2 regions of the Paenibacillus sp. FSL K6-2393 genome follow, and region 2 is predicted to be linked to the other one. Evidence: riboswitches for the same ligand, from Rfam matches in the RefSeq annotation. Region 2 holds a riboswitch; the other holds the start of a gene.
What was found. A riboswitch is a leader RNA that binds a small molecule or an ion and turns the genes downstream of it on or off. The one in region 2 is predicted to bind FMN.
Positions count from the first base shown of each region.

Region 1 (4,689 bases), 480 kb from region 2:
GGGCTGGATCGCCATGATCAGTGAATCCTGAATCAGAACGTCCGCCCTCTTATACTGTCCAATTCGAGCATCCATCGACAACACACAGCCATTTTTCAACAGATAACTTGTCCGCACAAGACACATCTCCCATCTGATTTGGTTTGAAAGACGATCATATCCTGCTTACGAATCCGTACTGCTTTTGACTATTGTTTCGCTAGTATATATATATTATATAGTTATTGTTAGTATTTATCAATTTTGGGATTTACGTTTCGCCCGAAATCTTCTGACCTTCATCAGATTTCCACACATCTTATCATCACAGTACTTCTGTGTTCTGCTTCGGGTATCATCATAAAACATCCAGCGACAATCCGAATTATCACAGATCCGAATCCTGCCGCCTTCTCCCGCTACCAAAGTCGTAGCAAAATCAGCAGCTACCTCAGCCATAACCTGATGCCAACCCGTTTCTACAGCTACCAGTTGGAGTTTCAGTCCCTGATCAATTGTAGTCAATTTTCTTCTCACATGCCCTGCTTCCATAACGCCATTCAACCATTGTTTTTCTATATCCGTTAATGATTCTCCAGAAGACAAGCGGGCTCCAAGATCCATCAATTCATTCCTGAAATTTCTCATCGACAACTCATCTTCTGGAGATGAAGGGACAGAAGCGTTAAGTTGCCATCGTTCCAGAAAATCTTGCTGCCAGCTCGCCTTCCCTAGTCTGTCCTCCGATCGATCTCCCCCACGCCAGTCGTGATAATCGCTGTTTACAAAATCGGTCCATAACCTGTCCATATATACCTCCGTTTATCGTAACCATCTAAGTAAATAAAGAAGGTTACAACTCATCTTTGATGTGTTATATTAAGTGTAACCTCATTAATCAGTTTTAGCTAGTTACATCACAAATCACAATTATACGCAAGGAGGAAAAGGCAATGACAAAAACAACAGCACTAGATGTGTTACTTATTCAAAAGGATGATACTTGGGATCAATGTAATTGGATTGTACCTTTGTCGAAATCCTTGGAGGGTCTTACAGCAGAACAAGCAGCCTGGATTCCACCCTCAGGGGGATTAAGCATCTGGCAGTTGGTTAACCATATGTATTATTACAACCATCGCTTATTATGTCGCATGCAAGGTAAGGAGCCTACCCTTCCTGCTGTAGACTCCAATGAATACACGTTTGGGAATTCCGGAGATCCGACGGATGCAGCTGGATGGAATACACTGCTACAGGGTACAACTCGATTAGCCCAGCAGTTGCGAGATCAATTGGCTGCACTACAAGAGTCAGATCTTGAAGCCGCATATATGGACTCCGAAGAGAAATGGGCACACGAACTAGCTCGCTGGGTACTCCATGATGCGTATCACGCAGGTCAGATCGTGCTCCTTCGCAGACAGCAAGGAAGCTGGAAAATCGTTTTCTAAAAAAAATGCTTGAACTGCTAGCGCTTACAGGAATAAGATGAACTTATTAATGTTACAGCTTGTTCAACACACTATATAATTGAATAGGATCTTCGGGGTAGGGTGCAATTCCCAACCGGCGGTGATGTTCTTCGGAACCAGCCCGCGACTCGCTATTAGTTCTTAACGAAGGACATCTAGCGACTGACTTGGTGTGAATCCAAGGCCGACGGTACAGTCCGGATGAGAGAAGATCAACACATTGACATGCCGTTCTCGGGAAGGCCTCTTTCCTGACGCATGTCTTTGGATGAGCCCCCGTTTATTTGGTATATACCAAAACGGGGGCTTTTGTCGATTTTGCCAACTGAAGATTCCGTGTTCTGACGAAGGAGTCCTGAATATGGAAAAGACATCAGCAGCATCACCTGTTTACCGCAAGGAACGAAGTAATACTGGATTCTGGCTTGTAGTTCTCGGCGCCGCCTTATGGGGTGTCGACCCACTCTTCCGCATTATTTTGCTAAACACGATGACATCCACGCAGATTGTACTGGTGGAACACATCATCGTCAGTCTTATTGCCATACCCGTGCTGTGGAAATTTCGGGCTGATCTGAAAAACCTACGCGCTCGCCACTGGATTGCCGTGATTTTTATTTCATGGGGAGGATCAGCACTCGCAACGGTATTGTTCACCATGGCACTAACACATAACGATCCGAATACGGTGCTTTTATTGCAAAAAATGCAACCACTCTTCGCTATCGTTCTGGCTAAACTGTTACTGAAAGAAACGTTGCCTCGTCGCTTCGGTGGATTGTTCTTCATTGCATTAGCAGGAACCTACCTGCTTACATTTGGCTTCACATTGCCATTAGGTAACTGGGACAACTGGATTCATGCTGGAAGCTTGTTATCCCTTGGGGCTGCTGCCTTATGGGGAGGTTCAACCGTTATGGGCCGATTGATGCTGGGACAGGCGCGTTATGAAACGGTCACCTCCCTTCGCTTTGTCGTTGCTCTCCCGCTCCTGATTTTTATGACGTGGAACGAAGGTGCGGCATGGACATTTCCGTCCGGAACGGGTGAACAGACTGCTGTCATCCTCAATATTCTCGGTCAGGCATTGTTACCAGGTTTGCTAAGTCTTCTGTTGTATTACAAAGGTCTGTCGTCAACCAAAGCATCTGTTGCAACACTCGCGGAACTTAGCTTCCCGATGGCGGGTGTGTTGGTGAACTGGATTGCTTTCCGTACACTGATTACATGGGAGCAGCTGCTTGGTTTTATCCTGATCTGGGTGGCCCTCTTCGCCATTTCCAGACAGCAGGAAAGATCATCAACTGCGGCCGATGCTGCACCGAAGCTGCGTACAGATTAAGTAGATATATCTGAGGTTCACATATAAACAAATAGTCAAATATAAAATAAAACCATTGCACATCAAATTAGATGAGCAGTGGTTTTTTATTTCCATTACTCAATTTACTCGATATTACTCGATCATTTTCTCAATTTGCAATATGAGCTATTAACCCTGTGCTTTATTTCTATATCGCAAATGCCCCTCTATTCTCTCCTCTCATACCGAATATCAAAATCATCGCGCTAAGTCTCTTCTATGTTTTGTCTTTTATCCAATCCGGTGGTACGATGACATATGGAATAAACAGATAATTATATTCAGAGAGGAACGATCATGATGTCTTCATTCTCATATACCTCCTACGACGCCGTAGGTTTGGCTGAACTGATCCGATCCCGGGAGGTATCCCCGGTTGAAATGCTGGAAGCGGCGTTTGCACGCCTTGAAGAAGTGAATCCGCAACTTAATGCGGTTATTCGTACATATGAAAATCGCGCACGTGAGGAAGCCGGTTTGGTTCGCCCTGGAGAACAACCTTTTGCCGGTGTTCCCCTGCTCCTGAAAGATATCTCGCAATCCTTGGAAGGCGAATTTCTGACTTCAGGCTCACGTTTGTTCAGCGAGCATCGTGCATTACGCAATTCCAATTTTGTCACTCGACTCCGTGATGCAGGCTTTATCTTCATAGGACATACCAATACGCCTGAATTTGGCTTGAAAAATATCACAGAGCCCCGCCTCCATGGTCCAACTCGCAATCCATGGAATATAAATCACACTCCAGGTGGTTCAAGCGGTGGAGCTGCCGCGGCTGTAGCTTCGGGTATTGTTCCTCTCGCTGGAGCCAGTGACGGAGGTGGTTCGATTCGTATCCCGGCTTCCTTTAGCGGATTGTTTGGATTGAAGCCAACACGCGGGCGCACACCTGTAGGACCGGGAGTTGGTCGTCAATGGCAAGGCGCATCGATTGATTTTGCCCTCTCTCGCTCGGTTCGGGACAGTGCTGCATTGCTTGATACGTTACAAGTCATTCAGCCCGAAGCTGCGTTCCATGCTCCACTCTTTCCAGGCAGTTACTTGGCAGATATGAGCTATCCACATCAACGCAAACTGAAAATTGCATACACAACGGATTCGCCCGTGGGTACACCTGTCTGCGCAGAAGCCAAAGAGTCTGTATACAAGCTCGTTCGCTGGTTGGAAGATCAAGGTCATCATGTTGAGGAAAAACTGAGTCCAGTCAATGGAGTTCGGTTGATGGAGAACTATTACATGATGAACAGTGGTGAGATGGCCGCGATGATCTCTTCCATGGAACGGTCCATGGGCCGGGCTCTGACCTCCGATGATATGGAGATTGAATCCTGGGTTCTGGCTGAAGCAGGCAAAAAGGTGTCCGCTGCGGAATTTGTACATAGCTTAGCTGAATGGGATGTAGCTGCAGCTCAGATGTCCACCTTATTTGAGCGTTATGACTTCTACGTCACACCTGTTAATGCTTTTCCTGCGCCTAAGATTGGGGAATTAACACCTCATGACGAACAGATCCGTAATCTGATGCGAATCAGTGAATTGGACAAGACCCAGCAGCAGCAACTCATCTATGAAATGTTTGAGCCAAGTCTTACGTATACACCGTTCACCCAGCTTGCAAATCTGACAGGCCAGCCTGCGATAAGTGTACCTCTGCATGTGACACCTGAAGGTTTGCCAATGGGCGTTCAAGTGATGGCAACCAAGGGACGCGAAGATTGGTTGTTACATCTGGCTGGACAGCTTGAACAATCAGACCTCTGGATTGGGATGAAAGGTAATCCGCTGTTCCCAGCATAAACGCAATATTTCACACGTTTTTGATGAGTAATCTTTCATGCACCCTATTCTTATTCTTCATATTCGCATGCCTAC
Region 1 is NZ_JBBOCU010000001.1:2,988,979-2,993,667, reverse strand. Features, by position in the region: gene MHI14_RS13255 (amidohydrolase family protein) at 1-126, opposite strand, end outside; gene MHI14_RS13250 (CGNR zinc finger domain-containing protein) at 238-789, opposite strand; gene MHI14_RS13245 (DinB family protein) at 933-1,433, shown strand; FMN riboswitch at 1,518-1,671, shown strand; gene MHI14_RS13240 (DMT family transporter) at 1,816-2,796, shown strand; gene MHI14_RS13235 (amidase) at 3,118-4,614, shown strand.
Region 1: another riboswitch for FMN. It lies ahead of MHI14_RS13240 (DMT family transporter); the one in region 2 lies ahead of ribD (bifunctional diaminohydroxyphosphoribosylaminopyrimidine deaminase/5-amino-6-(5-phosphoribosylamino)uracil reductase RibD).

Region 2 (4,689 bases):
GGTGAACATTGTTCATCTAAAACGCATTTACTCTTCGTTCTGCTCAATATCATCAAACTTGAGCATATGCCCCAGCTTGGCTTGCTTTGTATGAAGATACACTGTATTGTCCTCGTTCTCTTCCATCTGGATCGCAACACGCTCTACAACTTCAAGTCCATATCCTTCAAGGCCTTTAATTTTACGAGGATTGTTAGTTAGCAGTCTGATCTGACGAACCCCAAGGTCTTTCAAAATTTGGGCGCCAATCCCGTAATCACGCAAGTCGGCAGCAAAGCCCAGCTTCAGGTTTGCATCCACAGTATCCAGACCTTCCTCTTGCAGCTTGTAGGCTTTGAGTTTGTTGATTAGCCCAATGCCCCGACCTTCCTGTCTCATATAGAGCAGAACGCCATTGCCTTCCTCGTTAATCTGTTTAAGTGCCGCATCAAACTGAGGACCACAGTCACAACGATGGGAATGGAATACATCGCCAGTCAAACATTCAGAGTGCACACGCACAAGTACGGGTTTGGAACCATCTATTTCGCCTTTAACCAGCGCCACATGCTCCTTGTTGTCCACAGCATTTGTATAAGCCACCGCTTGAAACTCGCCAAAGTCCGTTGGCATACGTACAGCCACTTCACGTTGAACCAGCTGCTCTTTTTCGTTACGGTAACGAATCATGTCCTGAATACTGATCAGCTTCAGATCATGTTTGCGGGCAATCTCCTGCAGGTCCGGAAGTCTGGCCATTGTGCCATCTTCCTTAATCACTTCACAGATCACACCTGCGGGATATGAACCACACATAATGGCCAAATCTACCGCCGCTTCTGTATGCCCAGCACGACGAAGTACACCGCCATCTTTTGCAATCAGCGGGAACATGTGACCAGGTTTACGGAAGTCCCCAGCTTTCGCTTCAGGATCGATCAGACCTTTCACGGTAATAGAGCGTTCATGTGCCGAAATACCTGTTGTCGTATCTTTGTGATCCACAGAGACGGTGAAGGCTGTTCCATGGAAATCCGTATTTTGTTGAACCATCGGTTTCAGGTTAAGTTCGTCCGCACGTTGTTGTGTAATCGGAACACAGACCAGACCTCTACCTTCAGTAATCATGAAATTAATGACTTCAGGTGTCGCCTTTTCGGCCAAAGCGATAAAATCGCCTTCATTCTCCCTATCTTCATCATCCACAACAATGACGGGTTTACCACGCATGAGATCGTATATGGCTTCTTCTATTGTGTCCAGAATGGATTGTTCTGACATGGGTCCACCTCCAGTTAATTTCTGTTCTCTATTTATGCAAATCCGTGATTGGAGAGAAAATCTTCACTGATACTGCGCGGCTTGCCAGCACCCGTCTCCCGATGTCCTCTCCCATACTGGAGCAGATGATCCACATATTTGCCCAAAATATCGCATTCGATATTAATGGTATCCCCTGTCTTTTTCACATTTAGTACAGTTTCACCAATGGTATGCGGGATAATGGAAACCGTGAATGCGGTATCCGACGTATGGACAACGGTCAAGCTAATGCCATCCAGTGTAACCGATCCTTTGGGGATCAGATATTTGAACAACTGGTGATCATCAGGCTTGATCTCAAACACAATTGCATTCTGATCACGTGTTATACTGCCAATCACTCCAGTACCATCGACATGGCCCTGAACAATATGTCCGCCAAAACGACCGCCGGATTGCATGGCCCGCTCCAGATTAACTTTACTGCCTGATTGCAGCTGACTGAGATTGGTATGGCGATAGGTTTCAGGCATTACATCGGCGGTAAAACCTCCACCTTCCAGCGTTGTCGCAGTTAGGCATACGCCGTTCACTGCTACACTATCGCCAATCTTCAGATCGTCCATGATGGCGGAAGCTCCGATATTCAGGACCATCGCTTCGCCTTTCCGACCAATACGCCGGATCTGACCGACTTCTTCCACCAAACCGGTAAACATGCTGCCGCCTCCCTTGTTCAATTTATAAAGAACCTAACTTGTTTCTTTAAAATTCATTTATTTATTCAGGCCACACCGGAATACCGCCAATGCTGATATTATCTCCAACTTGTTCAATCTCCAACTGATTCAATTGAATTGCCTGATTCATACGTTCCACACCCTCGAAGCGGAAGCTTCCAGGTGTATCATAACCGCCTACAATCTTCGGAGCGATAAACATGAGCAGTCGATCAACCAACCGTGCCTCCAGCATGGCCCCATTCAAGGTGCCTCCACCTTCAAGCAAAATTGAACCAATCTCACGCTCACCCAACTTGCTAAGTCCGTTTAACAGATCCACACGTGGTCCAGGACCACAGCGTATAATTTCGACGCCATAGGCTTCCAAACGTTCAGCAGCTTCAGGACTGGCTTCGTCTGTGGTCAGCACCCATGTTGGAGCAAGACCATCCTTAACCATTTTGGCACCTACGGGAAGACGTAACTTGGAATCCACCACAATGCGCACTGGACTAATGCCTTCCACTTGCAAACGGGTTGTAAGTTCCGGATTATCGGCAATCACTGTGTCGACGCCAACCATAATTCCCTGGTGACGATGACGAAGGGCATGCACAATCTCACGAGCGGGCTCGTTAGAGATCCACTTGCTGTCTCCGCTGCGAGTAGCAATTTTGCCATCCAAAGTAGTAGCCGTCTTCAGTGTCACAAAAGGTAGACCCGTTGTAATAAATTTAATGAATTTTTCATTCATGCGTCTTCCACGCTCACGCAGTACGCCAACTTCAACTTCAATGCCTTGTTGACGAAGCATGCTGATGCCTCTGCCGGATACTTGCGGATTTGGATCTTCACAACATACGACAACACGTTTCACCTTTTCATGAATCAGGCGTTCACTACAAGGTGGCGTCTTGCCATAATGACTACAAGGCTCAAGTGTAACGTATACCGTACTTCCTTCTGCATCATTGCCTGCCATGTTAAGTGCATGCACCTCTGCATGACCGGTTCCACGTTTCAGATGGCTTCCTAGGCCTACAATACGACCCTCTTTCACAACTACACATCCAACGACCGGATTAATCCCCGTCTGTCCCTGTGCTCGTTCCGCCATATCCAATGCCAGTGCCATATAAAATTCATCATTGATCATTTCCAAATCCGTTCACCCCGCGGTTTAAAGTCTTGTTTATTAAAAAATCCCCGTCGAACAATCAGTTCGATGGGGATGATGAGAGACAAATGTCACCAGCAGGAGTGAAATGGATACAGCACGCCAACACTTTGCCCAAAACTTCATTTCGGGCAAGTGAAAATAGACACATACCTTAATGAACATCAATTACAGGTAAAGAGCTTTTATAGTGTGGCATATGTATGGAACTGTCCGGCGTAACCGGATTTTCCCTGCACAGTGCAAGACATTACCAATCTAGACTGTACAGCAATACTCCTGCTGAATGCAAACCTGTTAGGTCTGCACCTCTCCTTCTCCCATCCAGACTATACTGTCGGTTCTGGAATTACACCAGATCAGCCATCTGCCACAGGCAGACAGGTCACGGACTTTGCATCAAGTGCTGGACATGTGTCCTTACACTTCCTGCATCACCGCCGGTAGGGAATTGCACCCTGCCCTGAAGGATTGCTTTCGTTATTACTTGGATGTTAGCACTTTAATGCCAAAAAATCAATTGTTTTTTGTTCCTTTTTGTCACATACTAACTTTTAATAAGCTAAGAAACAACAAAAAACCGCTTCCTCCAAGGAGGTACGGTTTTTGTTTGGAGGCACATTTCACATCCATCGCAGCATTCTACATATCAGGAAAACACCAGCTCGCCATATGCTTTAATTCTTTGGCATTATGGAATGGAGTGCGATCAGGTTCTTGCAGGGGCGAAGTCGGAAGCGGGAACTCTCTTGCCACCCTTCTGACCCAACTTGTGGAATCAATCGCAATAGCCGAGCATTTCCAGCGTCCATTCGCTCTCGGTCGAAACGTTCCATGCAAATCTGCTTTTCCCGGCATCTCTGGAAAGACACCATCCAAATATTCAACGATGACACGCTTGTCTCTGACTTCATGACAGTATACTGTCACCCATACACCTTCCCGGACCCGAACAGCATACACATCTCCAGACTGTACCTCCCCGGTACCTGCATCAGGAGATGCCTTTGGTACTTTTCCGCGAACACTTCTCTTCTTCTCCAATGCTCCTAAGATCGTGTCCTTTACAGCTGGACTCTCATCAGGCTTATCCGCAAGAGATATATTATTCAGATCAAAATCATGAAATATCTTGTTCAGGTTGTTCTCATTGATTCCTACAGATGAGTCCCACCACGCCAGAGGCGCCTGTACCTCAACCCGAACATTGGGGCGTGCGTCACGTTGCATGTAAGTGGTGAATTCCGTGATCATTCCAGGATGTTCCGGCGTATCCAATATGCCAATCAGAGCTAACGTCTCAAGCAAATCACGGTAGGCATATTCCTTCTGTGTAGGCAAAAGACGTTCCTTCTTGAGCGCTACTGCTGCCTTGCTGTAGCGTGTTTTGGGAGGTAATTCGCGCAGCACCGTTAACACCGCACGGAATGTCCAACGGTCGTAATCATTGGGTATTGGAAGCTCCTGCGCTGCCGCCAACTCTCGAAGTGCCAGCACATATCCAAAAGGATCACCGTCCAACGGGGTTCCATTGGTCATGCGCCAATA
Region 2 is NZ_JBBOCU010000001.1:2,512,427-2,517,115, reverse strand. Features, by position in the region: gene MHI14_RS11115 (bifunctional 3,4-dihydroxy-2-butanone-4-phosphate synthase/GTP cyclohydrolase II) at 28-1,260, opposite strand; gene ribE (riboflavin synthase) at 1,293-1,961, opposite strand; gene ribD (bifunctional diaminohydroxyphosphoribosylaminopyrimidine deaminase/5-amino-6-(5-phosphoribosylamino)uracil reductase RibD) at 2,023-3,126, opposite strand; FMN riboswitch at 3,450-3,616, opposite strand; gene MHI14_RS11100 (hypothetical protein) at 3,784-4,689, opposite strand, start outside.